One region of the Sphingomonas sp. So64.6b genome, then DNA from elsewhere that is predicted to be linked to it. Evidence: predicted binding sites of a transcription regulator. Region 1 holds the regulator's gene; each other region holds the start of a gene.
The links. The regulator LexA, encoded in region 1, represses DNA repair genes until DNA is damaged. The targets are predictions, from matches to a motif close to GTTCCNCNCTTGTTCT.
Positions count from the first base shown of each region.

Region 2: a site for LexA is predicted at 6,794-6,809, ahead of uvrA (excinuclease ABC subunit UvrA). Genes of this name have one in related genera too.
Region 3: a site for LexA is predicted at 4,308-4,323, ahead of G4G27_RS05815 (UvrD-helicase domain-containing protein). Genes of this name have one in related genera too.

Region 1 is NZ_CP048817.1:2,075,292-2,085,896, forward strand. It holds gene G4G27_RS09955 (hypothetical protein) at 1-106, opposite strand, end outside; gene G4G27_RS09960 (aminodeoxychorismate/anthranilate synthase component II) at 299-883, shown strand; gene trpD (anthranilate phosphoribosyltransferase) at 880-1,875, shown strand; gene trpC (indole-3-glycerol phosphate synthase TrpC) at 1,872-2,657, shown strand; gene moaC (cyclic pyranopterin monophosphate synthase MoaC) at 2,654-3,121, shown strand; gene G4G27_RS09980 (hypothetical protein) at 3,151-5,121, opposite strand; gene G4G27_RS09985 (molybdopterin molybdotransferase MoeA) at 5,276-6,487, shown strand; gene lexA (transcriptional repressor LexA) at 6,545-7,210, shown strand; gene G4G27_RS09995 (ComEC/Rec2 family competence protein) at 7,231-9,381, opposite strand; gene gltX (glutamate--tRNA ligase) at 9,556-10,605, shown strand, end outside.
Region 2 is NZ_CP048817.1:2,879,757-2,890,361, forward strand. It holds gene G4G27_RS13830 (hypothetical protein) at 1-167, opposite strand, end outside; gene G4G27_RS13835 (Swt1 family HEPN domain-containing protein) at 178-771, opposite strand; gene G4G27_RS13840 (DUF5343 domain-containing protein) at 768-1,247, opposite strand; gene G4G27_RS13845 (hypothetical protein) at 1,771-2,430, shown strand; partial or broken gene G4G27_RS13850 (ATP-binding cassette domain-containing protein) at 2,434-2,898, opposite strand; gene G4G27_RS13855 (hypothetical protein) at 2,925-3,125, opposite strand; gene G4G27_RS13860 (hypothetical protein) at 3,100-3,654, opposite strand; gene uvrA (excinuclease ABC subunit UvrA) at 3,718-6,783, opposite strand; gene G4G27_RS13870 (hypothetical protein) at 6,978-7,811, shown strand; gene G4G27_RS13875 (hypothetical protein) at 7,872-8,219, shown strand; gene G4G27_RS13880 (cytochrome b) at 8,431-8,988, opposite strand; gene G4G27_RS13885 (SapC family protein) at 8,996-9,775, opposite strand; gene G4G27_RS13890 (FAD-binding oxidoreductase) at 9,886-10,605, opposite strand, start outside.
Region 3 is NZ_CP048817.1:1,219,979-1,230,583, forward strand. It holds gene G4G27_RS05805 (hypothetical protein) at 1-382, shown strand, start outside; gene G4G27_RS05810 (hypothetical protein) at 480-1,034, opposite strand; gene G4G27_RS05815 (UvrD-helicase domain-containing protein) at 2,001-4,304, opposite strand; gene G4G27_RS05820 (nuclear transport factor 2 family protein) at 4,585-4,971, shown strand; gene G4G27_RS05825 (GFA family protein) at 5,049-5,444, shown strand; gene G4G27_RS05830 (hypothetical protein) at 5,689-5,934, opposite strand; gene G4G27_RS05835 (MFS transporter) at 6,372-7,622, shown strand; gene rsmD (16S rRNA (guanine(966)-N(2))-methyltransferase RsmD) at 7,732-8,268, opposite strand; gene G4G27_RS05845 (pseudouridine synthase) at 8,272-9,567, opposite strand; gene G4G27_RS05850 (response regulator) at 9,800-10,231, shown strand; gene G4G27_RS05855 (SRPBCC family protein) at 10,242-10,605, opposite strand, start outside.

The sequences.
Region 1 (10,605 bases):
TGCGAATACGCAGCGGCGACTTGCCGTTTTCGGCAGCCGGCTTGTCCTGCGCGAGGGTCGCGGCGGGAACGGCGAGCAGCATCAAGGCTATCGGAAAACGGATCATTGGTGCGACTCCTGTGGCGATATCAACGTCCGCCTCTGCCGATTGCTCCACCCTGAATGAAGCAGCGCGACGCCCTAAACATGGCAATCGCGAGGCGAGCATTCAACAAGGGGAGCAATACGAAATACGGGGAACCGCACCGCGACGGCGCGCGGCGGTTGCACCTCGGCGCGCATCGGCTATGGCGGCGGCATGATCCTCGTCGTCGACAATTACGACAGCTTTACATGGAACCTGGTCCATTATCTGATGGAGCTGGGCGCCGAGGTGAAGGTCGTGCGCAACGATGCACTGACCGCGCGCGACGCGATCGCGAGCAATGCACAGGCATTCCTGATTTCACCCGGGCCGTGCACCCCCAACGAAGCCGGCATCAGCCTCGACCTGGTCGCCGCCTGCGCCGAGGCGCACAAGCCGCTGCTCGGGGTCTGCCTCGGCCATCAGGCGATCGGCCAGCATTTCGGCGGCAAGGTCGTGCGCGGGGGCCTGATGCACGGCAAGACCAGCCCGGTGTCGCATGACGGCACCGGGCTGTTCGTGGGGCTGCCCAGCCCATTCACCGCCACGCGTTACCATTCGCTGATCGTCGAGGACGCACCCGATACGCTGATCGTCAACGCCACCGCTTCCGATGGATCGGTGATGGGCGTGCGTCACGAAACGCTGCCGATCCACGGCGTGCAATTCCATCCCGAAAGCATCGCCACTGAACATGGTCACGCCTTGCTGGCCAATTTCCTGCGCATCGCAGGGTTGCCGGTAAAGGCGCTGGCGTGACGAGTCTCGCCTTGTTGCCGGATCCCAGCACGCCGCTGTCGCACGAAAGCGCGGCGCAGGCCTTTGCCGATATCCTCGATGCGAAGACGTCGGAGGAAGCGATCGCTGACTTCCTCATCGCGCTGACCGATCGCGGCGAAACCAGCATCGAGATCGCCGAGGCGGCGCGTGCGCTCCGTGCGCGTCTGATCCCGATCGCCGCGCCGGCCGGCGCGGTCGATGTCTGCGGCACCGGTGGCGATGGCCATCACACGCTCAACGTCTCGACCGCGGTCTCGCTGGTCGTCGCGGCGTGCGGCATTCCGGTCGCCAAGCATGGCAACCGCGCCGCATCGTCCAAGGCGGGTGCCGCCGATACGCTTGAAGTGCTGGGACTCGACATGGAGCGTGCCGGGCTGCTGGCCGAGGCGAGCCTGCGCGACATCGGCATCGCGTTCCTGTTCGCGGGCAATCATCATCCCGCGATGAAACGCATCACCCCCATTCGCAAAAAGATCGGCCGTCGCACGATCTTCAACCTGATGGGCCCGCTCGCCAACCCAGCGCGCGTCGGACGTCAGTTGATCGGCATCGCCCGGCCGGATTACGCGACGGTCTATGCCGAGGCGCTGGAACAGCTCGGCACCGAGGCCGCCCTGGTCGCTTCGGGCGAAGAGGGTCTCGACGAATTGTCGGGTGCCGGTCCCAGTGTCACGATCAGCGTCGGGAGCCTGAAGATGCCGGCGCGCCTCACACCCGAGGATGCAGGCCTGCCGCGTCATCCGATCGCCGCGATCCATGGTGGCGATCCTGCCTATAATGCCGCGGCGTTGCGCCGATTGCTTGACGGTGAACCCGGCGGATATCGCGATGCGGTACTGCTCAACACCGCCGCCGCGCTGATGGTTGCAGGTCATAGCGATACGCTGAGCGAAGGCGCCGATGCCGCACGCGAGGCGATCGATTCGGGCGCAGCCAATGCGCTGCTCGACCGCTGGATCGCTTATTCATGACCGATATCCTTGACCGTATCCTGGAGACCAAGCGCGCCGAGGTGACCGCGCGCAAGGCGACCACGTCGCTGTCCGAACTCGATGCGCGCCGTGCCGAACAAACCGCACCACGCGGCTTTCGCGCCGCGCTCGACGCGAAAGCGACGACCAGCCACGCGCTGATCGCCGAGATCAAGAAAGCAAGCCCCTCCAAGGGCCTGATCCGCGCCGATTTCGATCCCCCCGCGCATGCCCGTGCCTATCAGGCCGGCGGTGCCGCCTGTCTTTCAGTGCTGACCGACGAGCCATGGTTCCAAGGTGCCGACCATTATCTGACCGAAGCACGGGCAGCCTGCACGCTGCCCGTGCTGCGCAAGGATTTCATGGTCGATGTGTGGCAAGTGCCGGAGGCGCGGTCGATCGGCGCCGACGCCATCCTGCTGATCATGTCCGCGCTCGATGACACGCTGCTCGCCGAAATCGAAGCGGCAGCGATCGAATGCGGCATGGATGTGCTGGTCGAGGTGCATGACGCCAAGGAACTCGACCGCGCGATGAAACTCCAGTCGCGGCTGATCGGCGTCAACAACCGGAACTTGCGCGATTTCACGGTGGATTTCGCGCGCACCTATGAACTGGTGTCGAAAGCACCCGCCGATTGCACCTTCGTCGCCGAAAGCGGCCTGACGACGCGCGCCGATCTCGATGCGATGGCCGAGCGTGGCGTGAAATGCTTCCTGATCGGCGAAGCGCTGATGCGGCAGCAGGATATCGAGGCGGCGACACGGGCGCTGGTGGGATGAGCAAGCTCACTCATCTCGACCAGGCCGGTGCAGCCCATATGGTCGATGTATCGGGCAAGGCGATTACCGCGCGCGAGGCGATCGCCACTGGACGCATCACCATGTCCTCTGCCGCGATCAGCGCGATCCGCGATGGTGCGGCAGCCAAGGGCGATGTGCTCGCGGTCGCGCGGGTCGCCGGCATCATGGCGGCCAAGCGCACCAGCGAGCTGATTCCGCTCTGCCATCCATTGCCATTGTCGCGCGTCGCGATCGAGTTGAAGATCGACGAGAGCGGCGTCGAGGCCATTGCCACCGCCACCACCGACGGCAAGACCGGGGTCGAGATGGAAGCGCTGACCGCCGTCTCGGTCACGCTGCTGACGATCTACGACATGGCCAAGGCGATCGACAAGGCGATGACCATTGGCGGTGTGCGCCTATTGTCGAAGACCGGCGGCAAATCGGGCGACTGGTCGGCCTGATCAGTCTGCCCGACCGGCCGACCCATTGATCACCGATCCCGGCCGCGATCAGGCCGTAGTGGCCCTGCCGGGCGTGCCGCGGGCACCGGCCGAGCCGCAACACGCGCCTGCATTTGCGCTGCGCGGGCCTGCATTTGCGCTGCGCGGGCTTGGGCTTGCACCTGTTGCCGTTGCGCCTGAGCGGCACGAGCCTGCCCCTGAGCCTGTTGGCGCTGCTGCGCCTGGACTTGGGCTTGCTGGCGCTGTTGAGCTTGCGCCGCGCGTGCCTGGCCTTGTGCTGCCTGACGCTGCTGAGCCTGCATCGCGCGCGCCTGAGCCTGCTGGCGCTGTTGCGCCTGTGCGGCACGCGCCTGGCCTTGAGCCGCCTGACGCTGCTGAGCTTGCATCGCGCGAGTCTGAGCCTGCTGGCGCTGTTGCGCCTGCGCGGCGCGGGCCTGGCCTTGAGCCGCCAGCCGTTGCTGGGCTTGCACAGCGCGTTGCTGGATCTGCGCCTGGCGCTGCTGCGCCTGTGCGGCACGCGCCTGACCCTGTTGACGCTGTTGAGTCTGGGTTTGCGCAAGCCGCTGGCGACGTTGCTGCGCTTCGGCGGCGCGCGCCTGACCCTGACGGCGTTGCTCGACCTGCGTCCGCTGTGCAGCGCGCGCCTGCAATTGCGCCTGCTGGCGTTGGCGTACCTGTACAACGCGGGCTTGCTGGTCATTCTGCGCCTGGATGCGCCTGGCTTGTTGCGCCGCCTGGACCGACCGATCCCGCTCGAGCGTTGCGCGGCGCTGTTGCATCGCCGCGGCGCGCGCCTGTTGATCGCGCTGTGCGGCGTCACCGGCCGCGACCTGTCTGGCCCGTTCGCCCTGGCGGCGCGCCATTTCGGCCTGGCGTTGCGCCTGAAGGCGCTGCTGATCGGCATTACCGCGGCCCGCGAGCCGCAGGTTTTCCTGCTGCTGGCCAAGCGCGCGCTGTCGATCGATCGCGGCGCGGCGCACCTCGTCGCGCGGGTTGACCGGTCGTGCCGCCAGGGTGGCGACGCGACGACGCTCGATCGCAACGGCGCGCTGCTGCTCGGCCCGGTCGCCGGCAAAGCCGCGCGCAGCCGGGGCATAACGGTTGGCATCACGTGCCCAGGGCGCTTGCGTCCAGGCGGCCGGAATGGCGCGCGGTGGTGGCGGGGTGCGGAAGCGCTGGTCGCGCCACGTGTCGTAGCGCACGATATCGGCACGACGGCGCACCTGTTCCTGGCCCCAATGGCGCTGTTGCCGCTGCTCCACGCCGGCATGGTAACGTTGCCAGTCTGCCTCACGCGAGCGCTCCGCCGACCAGCGCGCGCGCGCGACCGCAATGGCATCGCGGCGTTCGGCCCAATTGGCGGCGATCACCGGGCGGCGCTGACGCGACGATCGATAGAGATTGCGGCCGCGCTCATAATAGCGCGCGGCATAATCCTGACGCGGTCCATAAGAGGCATAGGGCAGAACCCCGCCGCCGGCGGCATAGACCACGGCCAGCTGACCATCGTCATAGCCATAGCCATAATCGCCATCGCGCACGAAATAAGGCGAATCGGCGCCGGGGCGATAATAATAATAGCGGTATCCGTCATCGATCGGCTCGGCAAAGGCGATCGAATCGTCATAACCCTGCCACGCCCATGGCTCGACATCATCATAGTCGAAGCCGTAATCGGGCGGCGCGTCGCCGAGCGCATCGGCAAAACCCCAGGCATCGTCGGCATAAGCATAGGATTGGCCCGGATCGGCCAGCTGCACCGCCCTGATCGGGCGTGCCTTGGGAAGCGAGGCGATCGCCGCCGCAGGGCGGATCGTCGTCGCATCGCCAGCCGCGAGCGGCAGCGTCGCGGGCAGGTCGGGCAATTGATAGGCCGCCTTGTCCTCGGTCGCGGCCTTGGGATTGCATCCGGCAAGCATCAGCGACGCCGCAATGGCGATTGCAGCACTGGCCTGACGAACGCCTGGAGACAGGCGGTTGAGGTGTATTCGCTTGGTCATGGCATCCAACTCCTGGTGCCCCCCAAAGCGTGCACCATGGCGCAATGTTCCTGAACCCGGCGTGGCACGACCGTTCATCGGAGAGTCGGTGCGACCGCAGCGGCTTATACTTGTTCGGCTTTTCCTCGTTCAGCATGGTGGACGCGGGCGCAGCATGCCGGGTACATCACCGCGTGTGAACCCGCCTGCTCTTCTCCCCCTCGCCGAAGCGCAATCGCGCCTCTTCGCGCTCGCGCCCCGCGTTTCCAGCGAAACCATGCCGCTACGCGCCGCCGCAAATCGCTGGGCAGCGGCCGACATCGTCGCTTTACGAACTCAGCCAACCACCGACCTCTCGGCAATGGACGGTTACGCGATCCGCTTCGCCGATCTGCCCGGCCCTTTTACGCTGGTCGGCGAGAGCGCCGCCGGCCGACCGTTCCCCGGCACCGTCGGTGCGAACGAAACCGCCCGCATTTTTACCGGCGCGGCGATGCCTCAAGGCGCGGATACGGTGATGGTCCAGGAGGAGGTCGCACGCGACGGCGATATAGTGACGTTAGCCGGAGAAGGCCCCCGCCGGCTCGGCGGCAATACTCGCTTGAAGGGGCTCGACTTCTCGACTGGCGACATCCTCGTGGCGCGTGGCGAACGTCTCACGCCGGCGCGTATCGCAGTTGCCGCGACCGGGGGGTATGGCGCGCTTCAGGTCGGCCGCCCTATCCGCGTGGCGATCAATGCGACCGGCGACGAATTGACCGCGCCCGGCGCAGCGATCGATAGCGCGGGCCTTCCCGAATCCAATGGCGTGATGCTCGCCGCGATGCTCGCCGACTTGCCGGTCGAGGTGATCGATCTCGGTATTCTCCCCGATCGTCTCGACGTGATGACCGCGGCCCTGAGCCGGGTCGATGCGGATATCCTCGTCACCACCGGTGGCGCGTCGGTCGGCGACCATGATCTCGTCCGCCCCGCGCTTGAGGCCGCAGGAGGTAGCATCGATTTCTGGCGCCTCGCGCTGCGCCCGGGGAAACCGATGATGGCGGGGCGGCTCCGTGAAACGGTCGTGCTCGGCCTGCCTGGCAACCCGGTGTCCGCCTTCGTCACCGCAACCCTGTTCCTGCGCCCGTTGATCGCCGCGATGAGTGGCGCGGCCGATCCGCTGCCGCGCACCACGCCGGCGATGCTCGGCGAAGCTCTCGCCGCCAATGACCATCGCCAGGATTTTCTGCGCGCGGAAACGCGTGATGGCCGGGTCTTTGCCTCGACAATCCAGGACTCGTCGATGCTGCGCACCCTCGCGCGCGCCGACTGTCTGATCGTTCGCGCGCCGCATGCGCCGGCCGCAGCTGCAGGAGAAATCGTCGACACCCTGCGCATCGCTTGACAAGCCGGGGGAACATTGCGACAACGTTCCCAGTCTGTTCCGACGGAGGAATTTCGGATGTTAACGCGCAAACAGCATGAGCTGATCTGCTTCATCAGTGATCGTCTCGCCGAAACCGGCGTGTCGCCTTCGTTCGAAGAAATGAAAGAGGCGCTCGATCTCAAATCGAAATCGGGCGTACATCGCCTGATCAGCGCGCTCGAGGAACGCCAGTTCATTCGCCGCCTGCCCAATCGCGCCCGTGCGTTGGAAGTGCTGAAGGTGCCGGAACGCGGCGATGTTGCACGGAAAACGCCTGCTGCGCCGGCCAATATCCGCATCCTGCCCGAACCCGCCAACGATGTGATCGAGATCCCGTTGCACGGCCGCATCGCCGCCGGCGTGCCGATCGAAGCGTTCGAGGGCAGTTCGATGCTTGCTGTCCCCGCCGCATTGCTCGGTGGTGGCGAACATTATGCGCTCGAAGTGTCGGGCGACTCGATGGTCGAGGCGGGTATCCTCGATGGCGATTATGCATTGATCCGCCGCGCCGATACGGCGCGCGATGGGGAGATCGTCGTCGCCCTGATCGACGACAGCGAAGCGACGCTCAAATATTTCCGCCGCGAAGGTGCGATGGTTCGGCTCGATCCGGCCAACCGCGCCTATGATGCGCAGCGTTATTCGCCCGCTCAGGTCCGCGTTCAGGGTAAACTCGCCGGGCTTCTGCGCCGTTACGATTGACCGGCGAACCCTTTGACGGGTTAGGGCGAACGGGAGGAAGTGCGTCGGTCAAAGCGTCTTCGTGCCAGTCTGCCGGCGGGTAACTTACCGGCCACCACCCAGGGATGCGCGTCGGCCGGGCTGAATACGGTGCGGACCGCGGCATCCTGCAATGTGATCGCAACACCGCCGGTCTGCGCCAGCGTCGGCCGGTCGAGCTTCAACCAGCGCGGTGTGCAGGCCATGGGCAAGCGCCGCTCGCTGACCACGATATCCGCGCCCTTGCATGCCGCGATCAATTCGCCCGCCGGCACCAGATAGGCGCTGCGCGTGGCGAGGATGCGCCAGGTTCGGCTGCCGATACGCCGCTCGGTCAGGCACAAATCGCGATTGCACCGCGCGTCGGGCTGATCGGCCAGCAGCAGCGGCTCGCCATCGACCCCGCTATTTTCGGTGAGCATGTCCGACGTATAGTCGCCGACCCGGTCACGCAGCAGTGCCAGCCCGCCATTCGTCGTGCGGATCGCGACGTGGCGCCCATCGCCAGTGACCAGCAGATCGGGCGCCGGCGTCGTCAAGGCCCACAAGATTCCGATCGCAAGCGGGGCGAGCCCGAGCCGCCGCCATCTCGTGCGCCACAAGGCAATCCATAATCCGCCCAGGACCATCAGCGCATAGGCGCCGGCGGGCATGGCAGGCAGCGCCGCGACCGATCCTGGCAAACCGGCGGTCGTCCGCGCCAGCCATAACAACAGGTTGAGCGAATGATCGGTAAGCCACCACAAAGGTGCGCCAAGGCCGGCGGTATCGAGCAACAGCGCCAGCGCTTCCAGCGGCATCACGACGAACGTGGTCCAGGGAATCGCGACGATATTGGCCAGCGCACCGTAAAAGCCTGCCTTGTGGAAGTGGAACAACGCAATCGGCATCAGCGAAAATTCCACCGCCAACCCGGTCAGGATCAGCGACCCCAGCCCCCTGCCGATTTTGGCGATCCAGCGCTCGCCACGCGGCGCAAACCAGGATTCCACACGCGGCTGTTCGTGCAACGCGATGATCGCGGTGATCGCGGCAAAGGACAGCTGGAAGCTCGGCCCGGCGAGTGATTCGGGCCAGAGCAACAATACGACTACCGCACCCGCCGCAACCAGCCGCAAGGTCATCGCCTCGCGTCCCATCGCCAGCGCGGCCAGCACGAGCAGCGCCGCGACGCATGAGCGGATCGTCGGCACCTGCGATCCGGTAAGCAGCGTATAGCCGATCGCGGCAGCGGCACCGGCCGCCGCGGCGATCAGCGGTAAGCGGAAATGCAGTGCAAGCCAGGGGCTCAGCGCGAGCAGGCGCAGCACGACCAGCATCGTCGCCGCCACCACCGCGGTGATGTGCAGGCCGCTGACCGACAACAGATGCGCAAGGCCCGAACGACGCATCGCCTCGGCATCCTCCTCGGCGATCGCGCCTTGGTCGCCAGTTGCAAGCGCGCTGGCGATCCCGCCTGCGCTGCCCTCGACGCGGGTCTGGATATGGCGCGAAAGCCGGTCGCGTAGGCCAGCGCCGGGTGCATCACCCGCCGCGATCACCGCGACCGGAGCGAAGCCACGCCCTGTGCCGCCGATCCCGTCAAACCAGGCGACCCGCGCATAATCATAGGCGCCCGGCACCGCCGGCTGGGGCGGTGGCATCAACCGGGCCTTCAACCGGATCGTCGCACCTCGGGTAAGCGCTGCGGGCACGTCGCCCTCGGCCAGGTTGACACGCACATGCTCCGGCAGCCTGGTCGGCTTTCGATCTGTCGGCTGATCGATCACCTGGATCGGCGCGAGCCGCAGCCGGACCAGTTCACGCGCCGCCAGCGGTTCGATCGTCTCGACCCGCGCCTCGAACGCGACGATCACCGGCCGCGTAAGCACGATTCCGGCGGCGTCGCTCGCCCGCAACCAAATTAGCGAAAAGCCGAGCGCCGCCGCCAGCGCACCGATGCCGACCGCCCTTCCCGCCCGGCCGCCGCGCCCAACCGCGAGTGCCAGAAATGCCACCCCACCCGCCATGAGCAAAGCGGCGCGCCATGCCGATGGGTCAGGCAGCATCAGCCACGCCGTCACCCCAGCACCGACTGCTACCGGAAACCATAATATAAGCTGGTCGCGCTCCGCTTCGAGCCAGCGTTCGAGCGCGTTACGAATACCGGACAAATGCCATCCCTGGCCGATTTGAAGCGGCCAAGGTCGCGTGCTAGGGGCGTGGGCGGCTGAACTGGCCATCTGATACATGTGTGAAAGGATGCGCGCTTGAGCGCAATTACTGATGCCGCCGTCCCGGGTACATCGGGCGACAATTCGGCGGCCGCGCCGGCGTTTGGGCAAGTCATTACCCGTTTCGCGCCGTCGCCAACCGGCTTCCTGCATATTGGCGGCGCGCGCACCGCGCTGTTCAACTGGCTATTCGCCAAGGCGAATGGCGGCAAATTCCTGCTCCGCATCGAAGATACCGATCGCGCGCGTTCGACTCAGCCGGCGATCGACGCAATTCTCGATTCGATGACCTGGCTTGACCTGAATTGGGACGGCGATGCGATATTCCAGTTCGAACGTGCGCCACGCCACGCCGAGGTCGCGCATCAACTGCTCGCCTCGGGCCATGCCTATAAATGCTACGCCACCGCTGAAGAGCTGACGGCGCTGCGCGAAAGCCAGAGGGCCGCGAAGCTGCCGATGCGTTATGATGGCCGCTGGCGCGACCGCGATCCGGACGAAGCACCGGAGGACGCGCCTTTCGTCGTGCGAATCAAGGCACCGAAGGACGGCGCCACGACGATCAACGACCAGGTCCAGGGCCCGGTCACCGTACAGAATTCGGAACTCGATGATTTCGTATTGCTGCGCTCGGACGGCACGCCGACCTATATGCTCGCGGTGGTGGTCGATGATCACGACATGGGCGTGACGCATGTCATTCGCGGCGACGATCATCTCAACAACGCATTCCGTCAATTGAGCGTGATCCGCGGAATGGGCTGGCCCGAACCAATCTACGCCCATGTTCCGATGATCCACGGATCGGACGGCGGCAAGCTGTCCAAGCGTCACGGCGCGGTCGGGGTCGATTCGTACCGTGACGAGCTCGGCATCCTGCCCGAGGCGCTGAACAATTATCTGCTTCGGCTCGGTTGGGGCCATGGTGACGATGAGATTATCAGCCGTGAACAGGCGGTTGAGTGGTTCACCCTTGATGGCGTCGGAAAATCACCATCCAGGTTCGATCTGAAAAAACTGGAGAACCTTAATGGTCATTATATCCGGCTCGCCGATGACGCACGGCTTGCCGAGATGGTCGCCGGCCGGCTGGACTTCGAACCCGACGCTCGACAGCGCAATCTTTTGCGGCGCAGCATGGCGGCGCTGAAGCCTCGGGCTGCC
Region 2 (10,605 bases), 800 kb from region 1:
CGAAATGCGCGTGAAACACGATCTTCCGCCTCTTCATCGAAAGAGGGAAGTATTGCATCGAGAGCAAAGTACACCTGCTCAAAAGCTCGAGGAAGTTTGTATAGATCTTTCAAAGACCATTGACCGTCTATCGGAATTCCAAAGCGTCCATAGTTTTTCGCGACCATCTATAGAGCCTTATTCCATGAGTTTATACCAATCACGTACCGCAAGTTTTAATCTAATCGCTTCTTCTTCTGGCAAAAAATTACAGTGCGCGATCGGCCCTCGAACTAAGTTTAGACGGTTAACCACCCGTAATACTCTATTTCTTGTTGCATTAGAGAACATTCCGGAAAATACGTCCCAGTTCTCTTTAATTATTTCTCCAAGTTCACCGAATGTTGTATAATCTAGCAGGCGATCTGAGCGAGGAGGCAGGCCTTCAGACGCCTCTCTATCAAAATTCTTGCGGGCGTTTTCTTTAACAAATGGCGGGACTGCGCTTTCCCACCATCCTCGACCGACTATATCAGACATTGCGCCTTCAATTAAATTGCGTATGTCATTCTCAAGAACGTAAAATAACTTATAGAATTCGCTCATTCTATCTGCGTCGGCAACGATCTGAAATTCGATTTGCTTTATATAACCCGACACTAAAGAGTCGGCTTGCGCTTCAAGTGCTCCACGCGATCCGTATATCTTCTCTGCGGCCATCACCTCGCGCAGGGAGCGCGTGATAACAGCACATTTTAGTACAAATAATTCCAGGCTAACGCCGGTATTCAACGCAACAAATTCTCTCTTAGGCTTCGGAATATCGCATTAAAAACGGAAATATTTTCCGTTTCCGGAAGGACTATGCTTATTTGATACGAAAGTCCGAGAGATTTCAACCGGCCGACACTCTGATCTCGCTTCTTGTTATTATCGCCGTCATCCCCGTCTGCGTTATCATCATCCTCCGAAGATTCACTCGATACATCGGCAGTTATGAATCCTTTAACTGCGTCAAATGTCTGATACATTAATCGAACAATGGGGTCCGCCTTCTTGAGGCCCGTAATTTCAACAATAACATCCCTGATGGCGCTGTCGTCAGCTTTATGAATGTACTCATTGCGCTTAAAAAGTTCTCCAAACGCGTTCCGAAGTCCTTCAAAAGCAGCTTGAGATCGGCCGCTGTCCGTTTTAAACTTCGAATATAGCAAGGTGGGGGCGCCATCGGGACCAATAAACTGCATCTTTTTCAAAAATGGAGGCACCGTTCTTGCACTGCCCCCCCGACATTTTGAGAATCGTCGACATAAAATCGCTGGAGAATTTATCCGGGCGCTCAGCGGCAATAATTAGATCGAGTGCCTTTTTTACAGTCGCTGGCGCTATAGAGTAAGGAATCCCTCCTTTTATCTCCCGTCGCTCCGACTTGCCCTTATCAACAGGCGGCTGTGATGCCGCAGCTTCCCCTGAAGTTGCCATTCGATCATCCCCCGAGTTCCACTCGCAATTCCACTAAATGGATGGGCGCAATGAATGAGATACTCGCCGAGGAGTCAAGCACATTACCTGATACTCGTTAGGTTAATTATGGAGATCAATACAAGCTTCTGCGTGCCCCGTAGTGCCAGCGCAGTGTTTTCCGTCTCGCTCGAGGGAAGGTCAACTAGCCTTCTATCCGATACTGTGCCACTGAAATCAGGATTTAGTGCACTGCCATTGCCTTCTTGAGTCATCAAAATCCTGTTATGTTCCCTCTTAATTCATAGTATGTTTTTTCCGGAGGTAACTATGGCCCTTGATCGAGTGCATTTGCGCAAATTGCTCAAGCTATTCTTAATGAAAGACAATCTTCGATCCACTGCGATTCGCTCTGATGCGCGTGAGGTCATGAAAAAGCGAGATGAGGGCGCCGGGCCAGGCGGCGACTTCCACGTCCCTTTTTGGCATGACGCTAAGGCACATGCTGCAGGTCGATCTGACTTGCGCGAAGCAACTGATATTCAGATCGAGAAAAATTGGCGGAGGAAAAATCTCTATCCGCGCTTGCGAGACGGGTTTTTGCATTGGTGGAATGAGAAGCGGCGCTGGATTAACGAAGCAATCAGTGAACTTCCTAAGACTATAAAATCGACTTTCGGTTTTATAGAAATCGATGGAGTCGTAAAAGTCGAAAACCTCCTATCGCTGCGGTTAGGGGGCGATAAGTTTCGATATATCTACCCGTATTTTGCGGATAAACCAGCCCTTACCCCGGAAGGGGCTCGGCTGGGCCTTTGGCTAATGAGCAAAGCGTTACCGCAGTTTGATATCAAAGACATGAGAATACTTGATGTTATTCGAGGGGAATCTTTCTCCGTTGATAGATACCCGCTTAATGGCAAGGAGGAGGATCTTTTCCATCTTCGATATCGAAGCATTTTGAGAGAGTGGCGCGAACATTTCCGATAAACACTACTCCGCCGCCACCCTCTCCACACCTCTGCCCTTCGCTAACAACGGCGCCAGATAATTCCCCGTAGAGCTCCCCTTCGCCTTAGCCACCTGCTCCGGCGTCCCTTCGGCAACGATCTCGCCGCCCTTCACCCCGCCCTCGGGGCCAAGGTCGAGCACCCAGTCGGCGGTCTTGATCACGTCGAGGTTATGTTCGATCACCACGACCGTATTCTCCAGCTCGACCAGCTGGTGCAGCACCTCGAGCAGCTTGCGCACGTCCTCGAAATGCAGGCCGGTGGTCGGCTCATCCAGGATATACAAAGTCTGACCCGTCGCGCGGCGTGACAGTTCGTTGGCGAGCTTGACGCGCTGCGCCTCGCCGCCGGACAGGGTGGTCGCCTGCTGGCCGACCTTGACGTAGCCGAGGCCGACTTCCGCCAGCATCGCCATCTTGTCGCGGATCGGCGGAACCGCCTTGAAGAATCCTACACGGACTTCTCCAATATAACCTACCAGCGGCCGCCGGACTTCTCGATCGCCGCGAGCAATGCCTTTTTGCTCGCCGTCCGGTTCTTGCCGGCATTGCGTGGCAAATCAGTCACCCCAGCCGCGCCGCGCCGCGCCGTCAGCCGTTCGACCGCATCGGCATGCGCGATGCGCGGGCCCGTCCAGTCGGGAGCGAGGTCAGTCTGTGAACGCTTCGAGGCCATGATCGCCAAATGTTTCCTGCCGGATACGGCGTTCCAGATAGTCCAGATCGACATCGGGGTGAAGTCGGAACAGGGCGCGCGCCTGATCGAGCCGATCGCGCGCGGTGCCCGATGCATATTGCCCCATGCGATCGGCGATCAGATCCTCGACCGCAATGATGGCGAAGGACTGGCCGTCGGCGACATCCTCGATCAGCAGGATATGATCGCGGTCGACATTGCCGTCGAGCGGTACGCTGCCGACGATTTCGAAACCGAGGCGCAGTTCCGGGTGGATCCAACCGCGCGTGGACAAGCCCGGGCCGGATGGCCCCACAAAGCCATGCCGCTGCATTTCGGCCTCAAGTTCTGGCTGCACTGTCGAGCAGAGGTCGAAATCGCCGGTGGCAATCGCGCTGCCAGAATAATATTCGACCGCACCGCCGCCGACCAGGATCGGGCGGGACAGGCCCTGACGCGCCATCGCCTCGCTGATCCGGGCGAGGAGCAGCAAGGCGGCTTCGAATTCCGGGCGGTATGGTGATTTCATTTAGTCCCCCTCACCCTTCCGCCGCTTCGCGGCTCCTTCCCTCTCCCACAGGGGAGAGGGATTTTATTCCGCGGCGACGCTCTCTTTCGCGCGGCTTTTCAGCAGCGGCGCGAGATAGTGGCCGGTGAAGCTGCCCTTCGCCTTCGCCACCTGCTCCGGCGTGCCCTCGGCAACGATCTCGCCGCCCTTGACCCCGCCCTCGGGCCCAAGGTCGAGCACCCAGTCGGCGGTCTTGATCACGTCGAGGTTGTGTTCGATCACCACCACCGTATTCCCCTGCTCGACCAGCTGGTGCAGCACCTCGAGCAGTTTGCGCACGTCCTCGAAATGCAGGCCGGTCGTGGGTTCATCCAGGATATACAAAGTCTGACCCGTGGCGCGGCGTGACAATTCCTTGGCGAGCTTGACGCGCTGCGCCTCGCCGCCGGACAGGGTCGTCGCCTGCTGGCCGACCTTGACGTAACCGAGGCCGACCTCCGCCAGCATCGCCATCTTGTCGCGGATCGGCGGGACCGCCTTGAAGAATTCCACCGCGTCCTCGACATTCATGTCGAGCACGTCGGCGATCGATTTGCCCTTGAACTTCACCTCCAGCGTTTCGCGATTGTAGCGTGCGCCGTGGCACACGTCGCACGTCACATAGACGTCGGGCAGGAAGTGCATCTCGATCTTGAGCAGGCCGTCGCCCTGGCATGCCTCACACCGGCCGCCCTTGACGTTGAAGCTGAAGCGGCCGGGTTTGTAGCCGCGCGCCGCGCTTTCGGGCAGGCCGGCGAACCAGTCGCGGATCTGCGTGAAGGCGCCGGTATAGGTTGCCGGGTTGGAGCGCGGGGTGCGGCCGATCGGCGACTGATCGATATCGATCACCTTGTCGAGATATTGCAGCCCGGTGACCTTGTCATGCTTGCCGGCGAGCATGCGCGCGCCGTTGAGGCTGCGCGCGGCGGCGGCGTAGAGCGTGTCGATGGTGAAGCTCGACTTGCCCGATCCCGACACGCCGGTGATGCAGGTGAAAGTGCCGAGCGGCAGGCTGGCCGTGACGCCGCGCAGATTGTTGGCGGTGGCGTTGTGCACGGTCAGTTTCTTGCCGTTGCCCTTGCGGCGCTTGTCCGGCACCGGGACTTCGCGCGTGCCGTTGAGATAGTCGGCGGTGATGCTGCCCCTGGTCGCGAGCACCTCCGCGAGCGAGCCTTGCGCGACGACTTCGCCGCCATGCACGCCGGCGCCCGGGCCCATGTCGATGACGTAATCGGCGGTGCGGATCGCGTCCTCGTCATGTTCGACGACGAGCACGGTATTGCCGAGATCGCGCAGGCGGCGCAGCGTCTTGAGCAGCATGTCGTTATCGCGCTGGTGCAAGCCGATGCTGGGTTCGTCGAGCACGTAGAGCACGCCGGAGAGCCCTGAGCCGATCTGCGACGCGAGGCGGATGCGCTGGCTTTCGCCGCCCGACAGGGTGCCGCTGGTGCGGTTGAGGTTGAGATAGTCGAGCCCGACATTGTTGAGGAAGCCGAGCCGTTCGAGGATTTCCTTCAGGATGCGTTCGGCGATCGCGTTCTGCTGACCGGTCAGGTCGGCGGGGACATTCTGGAACCAGGTCAGCGCATCGACCACCGAAAGGCGCGTGACGCTGGAGATGTCGCGCATGCCGATCTTGACCGCCAGCGCCTCCGGCTTGAGGCGCGCGCCGTGGCACACTTCGCACGCGGCGCTGCTTTGGTATTTGCTCAGTTCCTCGCGCATCCACGCGCTTTCGGTCTGCAGCAGGCGGCGGTTGAGGTTGCCGATCACGCCCTCGAACGGCTTCTTGACGTCGTAGGATTTGCGGCCGTCGACAAAGGTCAGCGTAACCGGACGCCCGCCGGTGCCGTGGAGGATGATCAGTTGCACCTCGCCGGGCAATTCCTCCCATGGCGTATCGAGGCTGAAGCCGAATTCGCGCGCGAGACTGCCCAGCACCTGCATGTAATAAGGCGATGGCGGGTTGGACTTGGCCCAGGGCACGACCGCGCCCTTCTTGATGCTGAGCGCGTGGTTGGGGACGACGAGATCCTCGTCGAACAGCATCTTTTCACCCAGGCCGTCGCACGCCGGGCATGCGCCTTGCGGGGCGTTGAAGGAGAACAGCCGCGGTTCGATCTCGGCGATGGTGAAGCCGCTGACCGGGCAAGCGAATTTCTCGCTGAACACGATACGGTTGGCGGGGACGCCGGCGCCTTTCATCGCGCCGCCGTCGGTGGTGGCGGTTTCAGCGATGAACTTCTGCGGCGCTTCCTTGACGCGGTTCTTCTTACCCCCCTCCCCTTCAGGGGAGGGGTTGGGGGTGGGGGAGTCACTGGCGCCGGCGTTTGAGGCACTGCCCCACCCCAACCCCTCCCCTGAAGGGGAGGGGCTTAAGGAGGCGACCGTACCGTCCACCAAATCCACATAAGCCAGCCCATCGGCGAGCTTGAGCGCGGATTCGAAACTCTCCGCCAGCCGCGTCGCGATGCCCGAACCGATCACCAGGCGGTCGACCACCACCTCGATGTCATGCTTGTATTTCTTGTCGAGCGCGGGCGCTTCGTCGATCTCGTAAATCTCGCCGTCGATGCGCACGCGGGTGAAGCCGGCTTTCTGCCACTCGGCCAGTTCCTTGCGGTACTCACCCTTGCGGCCGCGCACCACGGGCGCGAGCAGGTAAAGCCGCGTGCCCTCCGGCAGAGTCATCACGCGGTCGACCATCTGGCTGACGGTCTGCGCGGCGATCGGCAGGCCGGTGGCGGGCGAATAGGGAATACCGACGCGCGCCCAGAGCAAGCGCATATAATCGTAGATCTCGGTCACGGTCGCAACGGTCGAGCGCGGGTTGCGGCTGGTGGTCTTTTGTTCGATCGAAATCGCGGGGCTCAGGCCCTCGATATGGTCGACGTCCGGTTTCTGCATCAGTTCGAGGAACTGGCGCGCATAGGCGCTGAGCGATTCGACGTAGCGGCGCTGACCCTCGGCATAGATGGTGTCGAAGGCGAGGCTCGATTTGCCCGATCCGGACAGGCCGGTGATCACGGTGAGCGTGTCGCGCGGGATGTCGACCGACACGTTCTTGAGGTTGTGTTCGCGCGCGCCGCGGACGGAAATGTGAGTCAGCATGCGGTGACGTGTTCCATATTTGTTCGGATTGGGCAAGACCGTACGCGGCAGCACATGGCATGTGGGATGCCGATGCGTGACTCGCAACGGCCGGATATCGCCGACTTTATCGGGCGGCCCGATTTTACCGAAAGGCGCTTGCCCGGAACGGCGCCGGGCGCGAGAGTTAGGGCCCACCGATCGATGGAGCGCGCATGAGCAGCTTGTTGACCATCCTCCTGCCAATGCTGGCCGTTGCCGCGCCGGCCCCCGCCGAGCCGTTGCAGGCAGACCGGGCGGGTAACCGGATCGAGGCGTTCGCGGCAATCAAGCCACAGCCAGGCGGAAAGGCGGTGGACGAAGCCAGTACGTCGGCGCTGCACTGTACCGCCGACCGCAAGCGCTGCGCGCAGCTGAGCCGCGACGTGGATGCGAATGTGTGGACGCTTCATGTGTTCGACCGCATGCCCCCGCCGCAAGGCGCAACACCGATCACCAGCTTCGCGCTACCGGGCGAGAGTGGCGACGCGCAAGTCGCGATCTGGCCGAAGCTTGTCGTGCTGGCGCAATCGGGCAGCGTGATGATCGGTGTCGAAACCACGCTATCGACCAGCTTTTCGGGCGGTGGGGCCAGTTCCACGACATTGCGGCTGATCGCGCTCGACAGCAAGCTGGGCAACGCGCTGTCAGTGCTGAACGTGCCGTCCGGCGGATCGGCGATGATCCGCGCCTGTTTCGGTGAGAAGGACATGAAGCAGCGTGCGGGCGCGTGCCATGATGAATATGCATTCGACGGGACGCTGGCGATCGATCCGACGGTGAGCAGTGGACCGGCGCGCTTCATCTTCACGACCAGGGCGAAGAGCTATCCCGGCCGCGTCACGCGCCAGGCGGATTCGCTGGCGGCGGCGGCGCTGCGCAAGAAAGACCTGAAATGGGCGGTCGATCCGGTGTGCAGCTATCGCCGCGTCTTCGCGCTTAATGACGAAAGCGGCGACTATGTGCCGGACAAGCCAATACCGCCATGCGACGATTACCGAGTGGAGTGAGTTGTAGCATCAGTACATATCGTGTATTATGCAAACAACACACTCAATCAAGGACGGGTCATGGCCAAGAAGGACAAGGCGGCAAAGGCCGGCGGCGGCGCCAAGGCGGCGAAGCTGCCCAAGCGGATCGGCGGGATCAAGCTGCCCAAGGAATTGCGCAAATCGGGCGCGGCGCTGCTCGAAAAGGCCAACAGCCCGATCGGGCGCGAAGTGATCGCCGCCGGCATCACCGCAGTCGTTGCCGCCGCGGCACGCAGTCAGGCGGGGCGCAAGGCGGCAAGCAAAGCGGCCGAAACGGCTACCAGAACGGCTGAGGTCGGTGCGCAGGATGCCAAGCAGATCGCCGATGCGATCGGCGCGGCGGCGGGTGCGGTGATGCAGCGCCTGTTTGAGAAAAAGGCCAGCTAAGGCGCGCCTGAATGAGGCGACGCTACCCCAAAACCGTTCGGGCCCAAACCGTTCGGGCCCAAACTGTTCGGGCTGAGCTTGTCGAAGCCCCGGTGCAGCAAGTGAGGTCCCATATTTGGGCTCGTGCCCCCTTCGACTGCCTGCCAGGGCAGGCGCTCAGGACGGCTTCGACAGGCTCAGGGCGAACGGAGGTAGGGGTGCCAAAGCGGCCCTAACCCCGGACGCGCACCCCGGGCAGCATCCGCGCCAGCACGCCGTCGCGCAGCACGAGATGGTGGCGCAGTGCGGCGGCGAGGTGGAGCATGATCAGTGCGAGCATGAGCAGGCCGAGCGGCTCGTGTAACGACCGCGCCGCGCCAGCCACTGCCTTCGATACCGGCAAGAACGGGATGTCGAACAACCCGAACCAGTTGAGCGGACGCAGCACCTTGGCGCCGGACACCAGCAGCCAGCCGGTCAGCGGCAAGGCGATCATCAGCAGGTAGAAGGTGAAATGGACCGTATTGGCAGTCGCCCGTTCCCAACCGGGCATCGTCACGGGATGCGGCGGCGGGCGATGCCCGAGCCGCCAGGCGATCCGGGCCAGCGTCAGCGCCAGAATCGTGAAGCCGAGCGACTTGTGCAGGGGGATTACCCCCTTGATCCCGTCGAACAGCGATTCATGGAGCAGGCCAAGCGCCAGATTGACGATCAGCAGGATCGCGATGATCCAGTGCAGCGCGATCGCGCCCCTGCCGTAACGGTCGGTTCTGGCAAGGGCGCTACGCATCGGTCCTTCAGACCGCCAGCTGAGGAGCCGGCATCTTGCCGAGCTGTACCTGGCGCGCGAAGATATCGCGCATCAGCGAGAGCGAGAAGAGGTGCGCATAGAGCAGCGGCAGCATGCCGTTCTTCTGGATCTTGCGCAGCTGATCGCCGCGCATCTCGTTGAGCTTTTCCTCATTGACCATCTGGAAACCGCGATAGAGGAACGGCTGATCCGCGCCGTCCGGCTGGATCGAGACTTCGCCGTCCATCAACAGGTCCAGTTCCTTCAGCTCGCGCATGAAGTTGTTGGTGCGAGCGCCGGCCTGTTCGAACGATTCGTTGAACGACAGGATGTCCTTGACGAAAGCGGTCGGCTGGCCGTCCTCGAACATCGCCAGGCCGTCTTCGAAATTGCCGATCGCTTCCGAGGTCGGATCGAAGCAAAGCGACAATTCCTGCGCATCGGGGCGCAGTCGCGCGAGCATCCATGGGTAACGGCGGACATAGGCCGGTACGTAGAAATTATTCTCGATCAGCTTGCCTTCGTCGTCGATGAAGACATTAACGCCTTCGTTCAGGCCCATCAGCGCGATCGGAATCGAATCGTCACCGGCGGTGAAGACGATCGGCATGAAGCGCTGCGCCAGCGGGAATTCGTCGACCGTGACGGGAATCGCGTGCTGATTGATCAGGAACGGCGCGCGATCCATCTGCTTCGAATGGAACGCGGCATGGGCCTCCGAGGACAAGGGCTCGAGCGCGTTGTAGAAAAGCGGCAGTTGCGATTGCTGTTGTGGCGCGCTGGCCATCGGACTCTCCATCGAAAATTATAGTGCTGAACTGGCACGCCCCAGACCCCCCAGAGGCGATTCCTTTCCCAAGACGACTCTGGGGCGCATGAAACGAATGGCTCGTGGCTCTATGGTGTGGCGGGCGTGGGCGCAAGCGTCACGAGCTTTCCGGGGTTGAACAACCCGTGCGGATCGAGCGCGCGTTTGATCGCGCGCAGCGTCGCCATCCGCGCGGGTGAAGACAGGCGTTCGAGCTCCCCCAGCTTCATCTGGCCGATGCCATGTTCGGCCGAGATCGACCCGCCACTGGCGACGACCAGATCGTTGACGAAGCGCGTCACGCGCGGTGCGTCCTCCGCATACCAGCGCGCCGGGTCGATGCCGATCGGCGCGCGGACATGGAAATGGACATTGCCGTCGCCGAGATGACCAAAGGCGCTGGCATGCGTGCCGGGGAATGCCGCCTCGCTCGCCGCCGCCGCCTCGATCATAAAGCGCGGCATGGTCGCGACCGGCACCGAGATGTCGTGCTGCACGGCGGGGCCGGCGCCGCGTTCGGCTTCGGAGATCGAATCGCGCAGCCGCCAGAACGCCTCGGCCTGCGCCTCGCTCGCGGCGATCACCGCATCGGCGGCAAGGCCGTCGGCAAGTGCCGGCGCGAGCAGGCGTTCAAGCAACGCGGCGGGCGGCTCGGCGGCCTGGTCGGTCGCGACCGCCTCGATCAGGACGTGCCAGGGATGGTTTCCATCGAGCGGTGCGCGAGTGCCGGGAATATGGTGCAGCACCAGGTTGAGCGAATCCGCGGGAATGATCTCGAAGCTCTCCACCGCCTGCGTCGCGGCCTCGAG
Region 3 (10,605 bases), 860 kb from region 1:
GGCGATTACGAAGGCCATAGATGGAGAGCGATCGGCGGCATTGACGGCCCTCATTTCAAAGCGACAAACAGATTTCATAATATACACGGTCGATGAGATGATTCGTATGGTCAACGTCTATCATCAGACTTGCTCATTCGAGCATGGAATGCAGGTTCTTCTGGATGCAACTATCAATCGCGAGGGGCTGAACGCTATCGTGCAAGAGCGAAACCTCCGTTCTACGGCCACCGACCTGATAGCGGCGATCAATGCGGCGAATAATCGAGGAAATCCCGGCAAAGCTACTGCAACTCGCCTGGAAGAAGCCTTACGCGAAGTCCAACTTCGTCGTGCAGCGTTGAGCCAGACAGTTCAAGGCACCAACCTGACGAGCGATTGAATCTATCGGGAGTTCCATAGTGTGCTGAAGAAGAGCCATAGTAGAACAGGCCCGTAATTCTGGTTACCAACCCGTGCTATCTGGAATTTAGGCAATCCTAGTGGTGGCGAACGACCTTGATGATCTCGGGCCGCTGGGCATCCATGAACATATAGGCGCGGCCGAGCAGGGCCTGTTTGCCAAGATCGTCGAACTTGTTTGGTCCGAGCGGCGTAATGAGAACTTCGTCCGGCGTCAGGCCATCCAGGTGGCGCCTTTCGATCTCCTGCCAATGCGCCTTTGCGATGTCACTGAGCACCACATTCGCGGCGGGATGATTGTATCGAACGAGGATATTGCCGTCGTCCATTCCTGTCGGGTTCATGTCTGGGTGGAAGGCGAAAATATCAGCCAGCACCTTGAGCGAGAAAGCATTGGCATTCGCGTCGGATAACCCATCAGCCAAAATCACGCAGGTCCCGTTACGGAGAACCGCGAAGTCGGCTTTGCCGTCGTTATAATAGGATATGCGATCGACGATCCTATCGACCGGTTGCGAGAACGAGGGTTGCCAGACCGGCACGGGCGGGAGGTTCTTCGTCGGGGGCATTTCAGCTCGACCACGGCCGGCGCCGAGCGTGGCGAGGAGGCCCGCAATGAAAGATCGTCTCACCACATCGCTTCTCCTACTCGTGCCATGCCTGACACAGGAGATCGTCGCGATCCACTGCCGACTCCGATTTTTCGGTCAGCGCTGCGTGGATCTACGGCTTGGGGAGCTGGCAAACTGCCCTCGTAATTTTATCTAATTGCGGTGACAGTCCGCCAATTGTGACCATGCCTCGAAACCACACGTGAGAAAAAGTGGACTGTCACCGTAATTGCCACCGTAATTGCGCTCTGCGCTTCATGATCGATTGGGCCGAAACGCGCATTGACGATGTGGCGGCGGCACAAGTCGATTACGAGCGGCGCTACGGCGGCACCGATGACGGGCTAGGGTAAGAATGAGGTGCAACGATCGGCTTCGCTATGAAATAGCAGCCGTTGCCCTGGTTCGATATCTAGACGCTATTATCCGGGTAACTGCGCTGGCCGAAGTAAGCATAAGTGGCAATCCGAGGAGTAGTTGCGAAACCCAATGGGAGGAAGAGTAACTACAGTCAGATTCCGCATCAAAACCAAATGATGTTATGCGCGTTTCAATATCAAAGGACGGGCAAATAAATTCAAGATATGATCCGGGATTATTTACCGTTAAATATATTATGACAGCTGATAAATATATCAATCCGGCGGAAATCAGAAAAGTATTACCGATCAAAGTTCTTCTAACCGGACCCCGGCCAAAAATGGCTGCGATAAGCCAATGCACAGCCAGAATAATGGCCACAATAACGAATTGCTCTACCGCGAGAATCCGATAAAGCGATATATATCCGTTGATTTCTTGCAACGAATCTCGCCACGAATCTCGCCACCATACTAACTCAATGATCTGTCGCATGAAGATCAATTGTACGAGAAACATCGAAAAGATAGGCACCAAGGTAAACCCAAAACCTTGCAATGCGCTGATGTACTTATCACGCCTCATCGCCATGATCGCTGGAATCCCTCTCACAATTACAGTGTGGACTTATTCACCCACCGTAACAAAACTATCCATCACCCGCTTCCGACCCGCAGCCTCGAAGTCGATCTCCAGCTTGTTCCCCTCAATCTCGGCAATCTCACCATAACCAAACTTCTGGTGGAACACCCGCATTCCCACAGCCACATCGGATCTACCCTTATTCCCGATGCTCACCGCGCTCGCTCGGCTCTCCACCACGCGTGACGGCTCGCGCGTAAAGGTGCGGCTGGTGAAGCTGCCGCCCGGGTTCACGCCCGCTGCGCGCTGCCAGCCCGGCCCGCGCCCAGTCCCGCGTGCGACGTCCGCGAACGGGTCGGCACGTTCGGACCAGTTGGCGCGCCACAGGCTTTCGCCGCCGGACATGCTGCTTTCGCTCTCGATATGCGCGTCGGGCAGTTCGCCGACGAAGCGCGACGGGATGCTGCTGGTCCATTGGCCATAGATGCGGCGATTGGCGGCGTGGATGATGACCGCGCGGCGCCGTGCGCGCGTGATCGCGACATAGGCGAGGCGGCGTTCCTCCTCCAGGCTAGCCAGGCCGCCTTCGTCGAGTGAGCGCTGCGACGGGAACAGCCCTTCTTCCCAGCCGACCAGAAAGACGGTGTCGTACTCCAGGCCCTTGGCGGCGTGGATCGTCATGATCGTCACCTTGGCCTCTTCCGCCGCCGCTTCGTTATCCATCACCAGGCTGACATGTTCGAGGAACGCGGTCAGGCTCTCATATTCCTCCATCGCGCGGACCAGTTCGGTCAGGTTCTCCAACCGGCCGGCGGCCTCGGCGGATTTTTCCGCCTGCCACATCGCGGTATAGCCGCTTTCGTCGAGGATCTGGCGCGCCAGTTCGGGGTGCGGCGTGTCATTGGCGAGCGAACGCCAGCGCGCCATGTCGCCGACCAGATTGCCGAACGCGCGGCGCGCCTGCGGGGTCAGCTCATCGGTGTCGAGGATGCGCGCAGCGGCGGTGGCAAGCGGAATGCCTTCCGCGCGGGCAAGCTGATGCACTTTCTGCACCGCCTTGTCGCCGAGCCCACGCTTGGGCACGTTGACGATGCGTTCGAAGGCAAGGTCATCGGCCGGCTGTGCGACGACGCGCAGATAGGCCAGCGCATCGCGGATCTCGGCGCGTTCGTAGAAGCGGAAACCGCCGACGATGCGATACGGCATGCCGATCGAGATGAAGCGGTCCTCGAACTCGCGCGTCTGGTGCTGCGCGCGGACCAGGATGGCGATGTCGTCGATCGACTTGCCGGCACGCTGGCAGCTTTCGATCTCCTCACCGACGCGGCGGGCCTCTTCCGGGCCGTCCCACACGCCGATGACCTTGACCTTCTCGCCGTCCTGTTCGTCGGTCCACAGCGTCTTGCCGAGGCGGCCGCTATTGTTGGCGATCACGCCAGATGCGGCGGCGAGGATGTGCGGGGTGGAGCGGTAATTCTGTTCGAGCCGGATGATCGTCGCGCCGGGAAAATCCTTTTCGAACTTCAGGATGTTTTCCACCTGCGCGCCGCGCCAGCTATAGATCGACTGGTCGTCGTCGCCGACGCAGCAGATATTCTTGCGTTCCTGCGCGAGCAGGCGGAGCCAGAGATACTGGACGCTGTTGGTGTCCTGATACTCGTCGACCATGATATATTTGAAGCGCTCCTGATACATTTTCAGCACCTCGCGGTCGCGCTTCAAGATGACCAGCATGTGCAGCAGCAGATCGCCGAAATCGCACGCGTTGAGCGCGATCAGCCGCGCCTGATAGGCGGCATACATCTCCTTGCCGCGGCCATTGGCGTAAAGCTCGCTCTCGCCTGCATCGAGGTCGGCGGGCGTCCATCCCTTGTTCTTCCATCCGTCGATCAGCCCGGCGAGCGCGCGCGCGGGCCAGCGTTTCTCGTCGAGATCGGCGGCGGTGATCAATTGCTTGAGCAGGCGCAGCTGGTCATCGGTGTCGAGGATGGTGAAGTTGGATTGCAGCCCGACCAGTTCGGCGTGACGACGCAGCATCTTCGAACAGATCGAATGGAAGGTGCCGAGCCACGGCATGCCCTCGACCACATCGCCGACCAGCCGCCCGACACGGTGGCGCATCTCGCGCGCCGCCTTGTTGGTGAAGGTGACGCTGAGGATCTGCGACGGGAACGCCTTTTGAGTGAACAGCAGATGTGCAAGCCGCGCGGTCAGCGCCGCGGTCTTGCCGGTGCCAGCGCCGGCCAGGACCAGGACGGGACCTTCGGTGGTCAGCACCGCCTCACGCTGCGGCGCATTGAGCCCGCTGATATAGGGCGGATCGTCAGGGGAGGGCGCGGGCAGAGTCATCGGTGAACAGGTAGGGAACGTGAGGGAAGAGGGCAAGCGTGAGAACCGCGCTTCGCTATTGCGAGCCGCCCTATCCCCGTTCGCTCTGAGCCTCAAACCCAACCCCGTTTTTGCGAACCAACCTTTCCCCGTTCGTGCTGAGCTTGTCGAAGCACCGCTCTTTCTTTCCTGTGTCGTGGGAGAAGAGCGGCCCTTCGACAAGCTCAGGGCGAACGGGGTGGAGGGGTGCGGTGACTCGCTCGCTCCGGAGCGCTATCTCATCCCCAACAGGAGAGACCATATGGACGTCATCGCGCGCTGGCACGACTATGTCGCCACCAACGACCCGGCGAAGCTCGACGCGCTGATCGCCGACGACGCGGTATTCCTGTCGCCAGCGGTGCACCGGCCACAGGCCGGCAAAACGCTGGTGGTGCAATATCTCAGCGCCGCGATGGTCGTGCTCAACAATGACAGCTTCCGCTACACCGGGCACTGGGACGCGGATCGCTCGGCGGTGCTGGCCTTCGCGCTCGAGCTTGACGGGGTCGAGGTCGAGGGTGTCGACATGATCCGCTGGAACGAAGCGGGCTTGATAACCGAATTCAAGGTGATGATCCGCCCGCTCAAGGCGCTGAACACGGTGGTCGCGCGCATGGCCGCGGTGTTGCAGGGCGGCACCGGCTGAGGCTCGCGACAATCGACACGACTCCGCTTGCCGTGATGCTCCAGATGTGGAACAAAACGGGAAAAGGAGAGACGGTCATGCCAAGCGGGAAATGTCATTGCGGGGCGATCAGCTATGTCGCCAGCGGAGATCCGGTCTATCACGCGCTGTGCCATTGCGACGATTGCCGCCGTTCGGCCGGCGCGCCGATGGTCGGGTGGATGGCGTACAAGGCCGAACAGGTGGAAATCCTGGGCGATCCGGTGACCTACGAATCGTCGGAAAATGGCCGGCGGCAATTCTGCGGCACGTGCGGGACGGGCTTGTTCTACACCAATGCGGTGGTGCTGCCGGGGATCATCGACCTGCAATCCGCGACGCTCGACGATGCGGGCGATCATGCGCCGGCGATCCATGTGCAGGCGGCGGAGAAACTCGGCTGGATCGACCGGATCAAGGATTTGCCGGCGTTCGAGCGCTATCCGGGGCCGTAGTATTTTAGATCGGCATCCGCTGTACCCACCCCCGTTAGGGGCGGAGTGGATCGCCGAAAGAAACCCGCCCGAATGAAAAATGGCCCGACACACAGGTGTCGGGCCAAGGCTATGTCCAGGGAGCTAACCTGACGCCGTTGATAGTAATTCCTATCGATCGGCTGGGATATAAACTCTTGCTTCGCGGCCTGCTAGTTCAGCTTCGGCGATGCCGGAGTTTTCCGGGCTCCCCGAGTTTTCCCGCTCAATGTGCGTTGGCGACGGTGTCGTTCAGCGCCACGGTGTCGGTCGCGTTATCGACGATCACATTGTCACCGCTGTTGCCCAGTGCGGTTTCGTCAACGGTCAGGTTGCTGTCGAGGATCTCGCCCTCGGAATTCAGCACCGTCTCGTTCTCGATCGTCACATTGTCGGCTGGCTTAGCGCCGCCACAGGCAGCGAGACCGAGCGAGGCGGCGGCAATCAGGGCGAAGGTCGAAAGCTTTTTCATCAAATAGTCTCCGTGACGGTTCAGGCATTTTCGAGCGATCCCCATTGCCGCCCCTACGTCCGCTCAGAACATTGTCGCGGCCATTATGTCCAAAACCCCTCTTGATTGATAGGAAAAAGAACTATCAGCGGCTGAAAACTGAGCTTTGCGGGGTGTCGGGATATGCGACAAGGCGGTGTCCGATATCTCCGCGCCCGTACTCCTGAAGATATGCAACAATCCGGTGTTCCATATTTCCCCACGCCCCGCGCCGAAGATATGCGTCAACCGGTGTCCTATATCTCTCCCGCTCTTCATCGCGCGGCTCGATTCAAGCGCCTTCCAGCCGCAGCTACGGACTTCGACAAGCTCAGGGCGGACGCTATGGAGAGTTTATGACTATCGCCGCCAGCCCATCACCCAGCCCCCCATCACCCAGCCCCCCATCACTCGGCCCGATGTCCGCGCATCGCCGCGTGTTGCTCGCCAGCCTGATCGGCACATCGGTCGAGTTCTACGATTTCTATATCTATGCGACCGCCGCTGCGCTGGTGTTCGGGCCGTTGTTCTTTCCGTCGGAAAGCGCATCGGCGCAGATCCTGTTATCCTATGCCAGTTTCGGCCTGGCCTTTTTCGCGCGGCCGCTGGGCGCGGCGGTGTTCGGTCATTTCGGCGACCGGCTGGGGCGCAAATCGACGTTGGTCGCCTCGCTGATGCTGATGGGCGGGTCGACCGTGCTGATCGCCTTTCTGCCGGGATATGCGCAGATCGGCTGGCTCGCGCCGCTGATCCTGTGTGTGCTGCGCTTCGGGCAGGGGCTCGGACTTGGCGGCGAATGGGGCGGGGCGAGCCTGCTCGCGGTGGAGAATGCGCCAAAGGGTTGGGAGAATCGCTATGGCATGTTCCCGCCACTTGGCGCGCCGATCGGGTTCATCGCGGCGAACGGGTTCTTCCTGATCCTCGGCGCGTTGCTCACTGATCAGCAATTCCGCGACTGGGGCTGGCGGCTGCCGTTCCTGGCCAGTGCGGTCCTGGTCGGGCTCGGGTTGTGGGTGCGACTGAAGCTGACCGAGACGCCGGCGTTCAAGGACGCCGCGGCGCATGGCGAATTGTCGAAAGTGCCGATCGCTGAACTGTTCCGCACGCATTTGCGCCCGGCGATTGCCGGTACGGTCGGCGTAATCGCCTGTTTCGCGCTGTTCTATCTGACCACCGCCTTCGCGCTCAGTTACGGCACGACGACGCTCGGTCATGGGCGGCAGGCGTTTCTCGGGCTGGAGATCGGCGCGGTCCTGTTCCTCGCGCTTGGCGTGATCGTGTCGTGCAGTTGGGCTGACCGAAAAGGCGCGACCGCGATGCTCCGACTTGGTTTTGCCGGCTGCGTGATCGCGGGCCTGTTGATGGGGCCGATGCTCGGTGCAACGTCGCTGCTGGTCGTGTTCGCCTGGCTCGCCTTCGCGCTGTTCGCGATGGGTTTTGCCTATGGCCCGCTTGGTGGCTGGTTGCCGTCGCTGTTCGAACCCGGCGTGCGCTATACCGGCGTGTCGGTGACCTTCAATCTCGGCGGGATCATCGGCGGCGCGCTGGCGCCGATCTTCGCGCAGATGCTGGCCGACAAGGGCGGGCTCGACCTGGTCGGCGCCTATCTGGTGGTGGCCGGCGTGCTGAGTCTGGGCGGGTTGATGCTGCTGAAACGGACTCCCGCTTGATTCCCCTTCCGCTTGCGGGAGGGGTTAGGGGAGGGCATGTCCGCAAACGCTGCCGCCCCCTAATCTGACAGGCCCTCCCCCAACCCCTCCCGTAAACGGGAGGGGAGCTTCAGGATGCGCGCAGGATGGTCAGCTTGGCCTTGCCATGCACACGCTCGACATCGATCGCGAACCCGTCAACTACCACCGTCTCGTCTTTCGCGGTTTCGATGCTGATCCAGGTCGCCGGGCCGGTCCAGCCGAGCCGCGACAATTTGTCGAGCGCGACCGCGCCCGCGCCGGTGCCATAGGGCGGGTCCATCAGGATCAGGTCGAGCGGCGCACTGACTCGGGCGAGCGCGAGCACCGATTGCGCGCGGACATCGGCCTTGGCTTCGAGCTTCGCCAGGTTCAGGCGCAACGCGTCGAGCGCGGGTTTGTCCTGCTCGACGAACACGCAACTCCCCGCACCGCGCGACAATGCCTCCAGGCCGAGCGCGCCCGATCCCGCGAACAGGTCGGCGACGGCCAGATCCTCGAAGCTGCCGAGACGGCTGGTCAGCATCGAGAACAAAGCCTCGCGCGTGCGATCGGCGGTCGGGCGAGTCGCGTCACCCTTGGGCGCGATGATCTGGCGGCCGCGCCAGGTGCCGGCAATGATACGCATGCTTTACTTTCTGGTCCGCGGCGCTTGCGTGCCGCCGCCGGGCTTGCGGCCGGTGCCGGGTTTGGTCGGGCGCGAAGAGGGGCGCGGTGGCTTGCCGTCGGGCGCGCGATCAGGGCGTGGCGGGCGGGCGCCTTTGGCGTCGGCCTTGGATCGGACATTGCGGCCGAGCTCGGCATTGAACACGCGCTTGGGGCGCTCGCCGGGAGCCGGCGCCGCGCCCTGTTTGGGCTTGGCGTCGTAGAAGCGCTTCGGCTTGATCGCGCCGCCGGTCGGGCGCGGGGCAGGGCGTTCGCTTTGCGGATAGGTCGTATCGGGCGTCCAGCCCGCCGGCTTCTGTCCGCCCGGTTTTTGAGCTCGCGGCGCGCGTGGCGGACGCGCGTCGGTAAATGACTCGCGGTCGGCGCGCGAGGCAGCGGCGCGGTCGATGCGAGGCGCCGGCGCCTTGGGCCGGGCGGGACGCTTGTCGCCGAGCGCGACCGGCTCGGGCCGAGGCGCCCTTGGCCCTGCGGAAGGCGTGCGACGATCGCCGGCCGGCTCGGGACGGCGCGGCGCGGACGATGGCGGGCGTCGCGCACCCGGCACGACCGGCGTCGGTTTGGGCCGGGCGCTATACTTCTCGTCCTGCTTCAGCCGCTCGGGCGGCGGGTTGCGAGTCGGGTTCTTGCGGAATGCGGCGACATCGTGCGCGCGCACCTCGCCGACCTCGCCCGGCGGCAAGTCGCCGAGCACGAATGGGCCGTAACGCGTGCGGATCAGGCGCGAGACCTTCAATCCGAGATATTCGAGCACGCGGCGCACTTCGCGGTTTTTGCCCTCGGTCAGGATCATCTCGATCCACACATTGGCGCCGGTGCGGCGTTCGAGATTGGCGTTGATCGACCCGTAACGCACGCCCTCGATCTCGACGCCGTGGATCAACTCCTCAAGCTGCGCCTGAGTGACATTGCCGTAAGCGCGGGCGCGATAGGCGCGCTCGACCCCGGTCGCGGGCAGCTCTAGCTGGCGCTTCAACTCGCCATCGGTGGTGAGCAGCAACAGCCCCTCGGTATTGAGATCGAGCCGCCCGACCGGCACGAGCCGCGGCAAATCCCTGGGCAGCTTGTCATAGATCGTCGGCCGGCCGGCCGGATCGCGCTCGGTGACGAGCAGCCCCGACGGCTTGTGATAGAGATAGAGCCGCGCAGGCGCCGCCGCCTGGACCGGATTGCCATCGACCGTCACCCCGGCAAGCGAGGTAAGGATCGTCGCGGGCGTATCGATCACGACATCGTTCAGCGCGACGCGCCCGTCGGCGATCATGCGTTCGACCTCCCGACGGGAAGCGATGCCGGCGCGCGCGAGCATCTTGGCGATGCGCTGCTCTTCTTTGGGTGCGTTGGTTTGTGCCACGTTTCGGCTGATACAGGCAAAATGCGGGGTGACCCGAAAAAAATGTTGCGGCGGATCGTGTTGCGGCGCGTTAAGGGACGCAGGCGTAACGAGGTTGGGGGATTTTCCCGTGACCCAATGTGTAAAGGCGGACCCCCGGACGATGTTGTTCGGCAAGAAAAAACGGCGAATTTGCAAGCTGTTGATCGTGGAAGACGAACCATTGGTTGCGTTCGACACGGAACATTTCCTGCGCGAGGCCGAATTCGAGATCGTTGCCACGGTCGACCGCGTCGCCGATGCGATCGGCGTGATTCGCGACGGGCATGAAATTGACCTGGTGCTGGTCGATATCAGCCTGACCGATGGCAGTGGCCTCGACGTCGCGCGCGAGGCGCACAAGCAGGGCATTCCGGTGCTGTTCGTGACCGGCGATTGCCCGATGGGCGGGCAGGACGTCGCGGTCGGATGCCTGTCCAAACCCTATGCGCAACGCGACCTGATCGCCGCGATCGACATTATCGAGGCGGTGCTTGAGGGCAAGAAGACCAAGCGGTTGCCGCCCGGATTGAGGATTTTCGAAAAGGCGGCGTGACGCGCCGTCCCTAAAGCCGGCTTTCCACCTCATTGTGGAAATGTCGCATGCCCGTTTCCAGTGTACCCAGGGTCAGCCGGTCGATCGCGCCCGACGCCAGCCCCTCCTGGCCGAGCGCAGCGGCGCGAAAGTCTTCCGATGCGAAGACGCCGCCATCGAGCAGGTTCCAGCTTTTCTCCCAATGCGCCAGCGCCTTCTCGGTTGTCGGCGCTTCCGGGATGAGCATGAAATCCTCGACCAGCACGCGACCTTCGGACTGCGGCATCAGGGTCATCAGGTTCATATAATCCGGGCTGACGATCAGGACGGTGCCGGGGAACATTTGATAGGTATAGGTCATCGCCGCGCGCAGCGTCGGCCAGTCGTCCGACTGC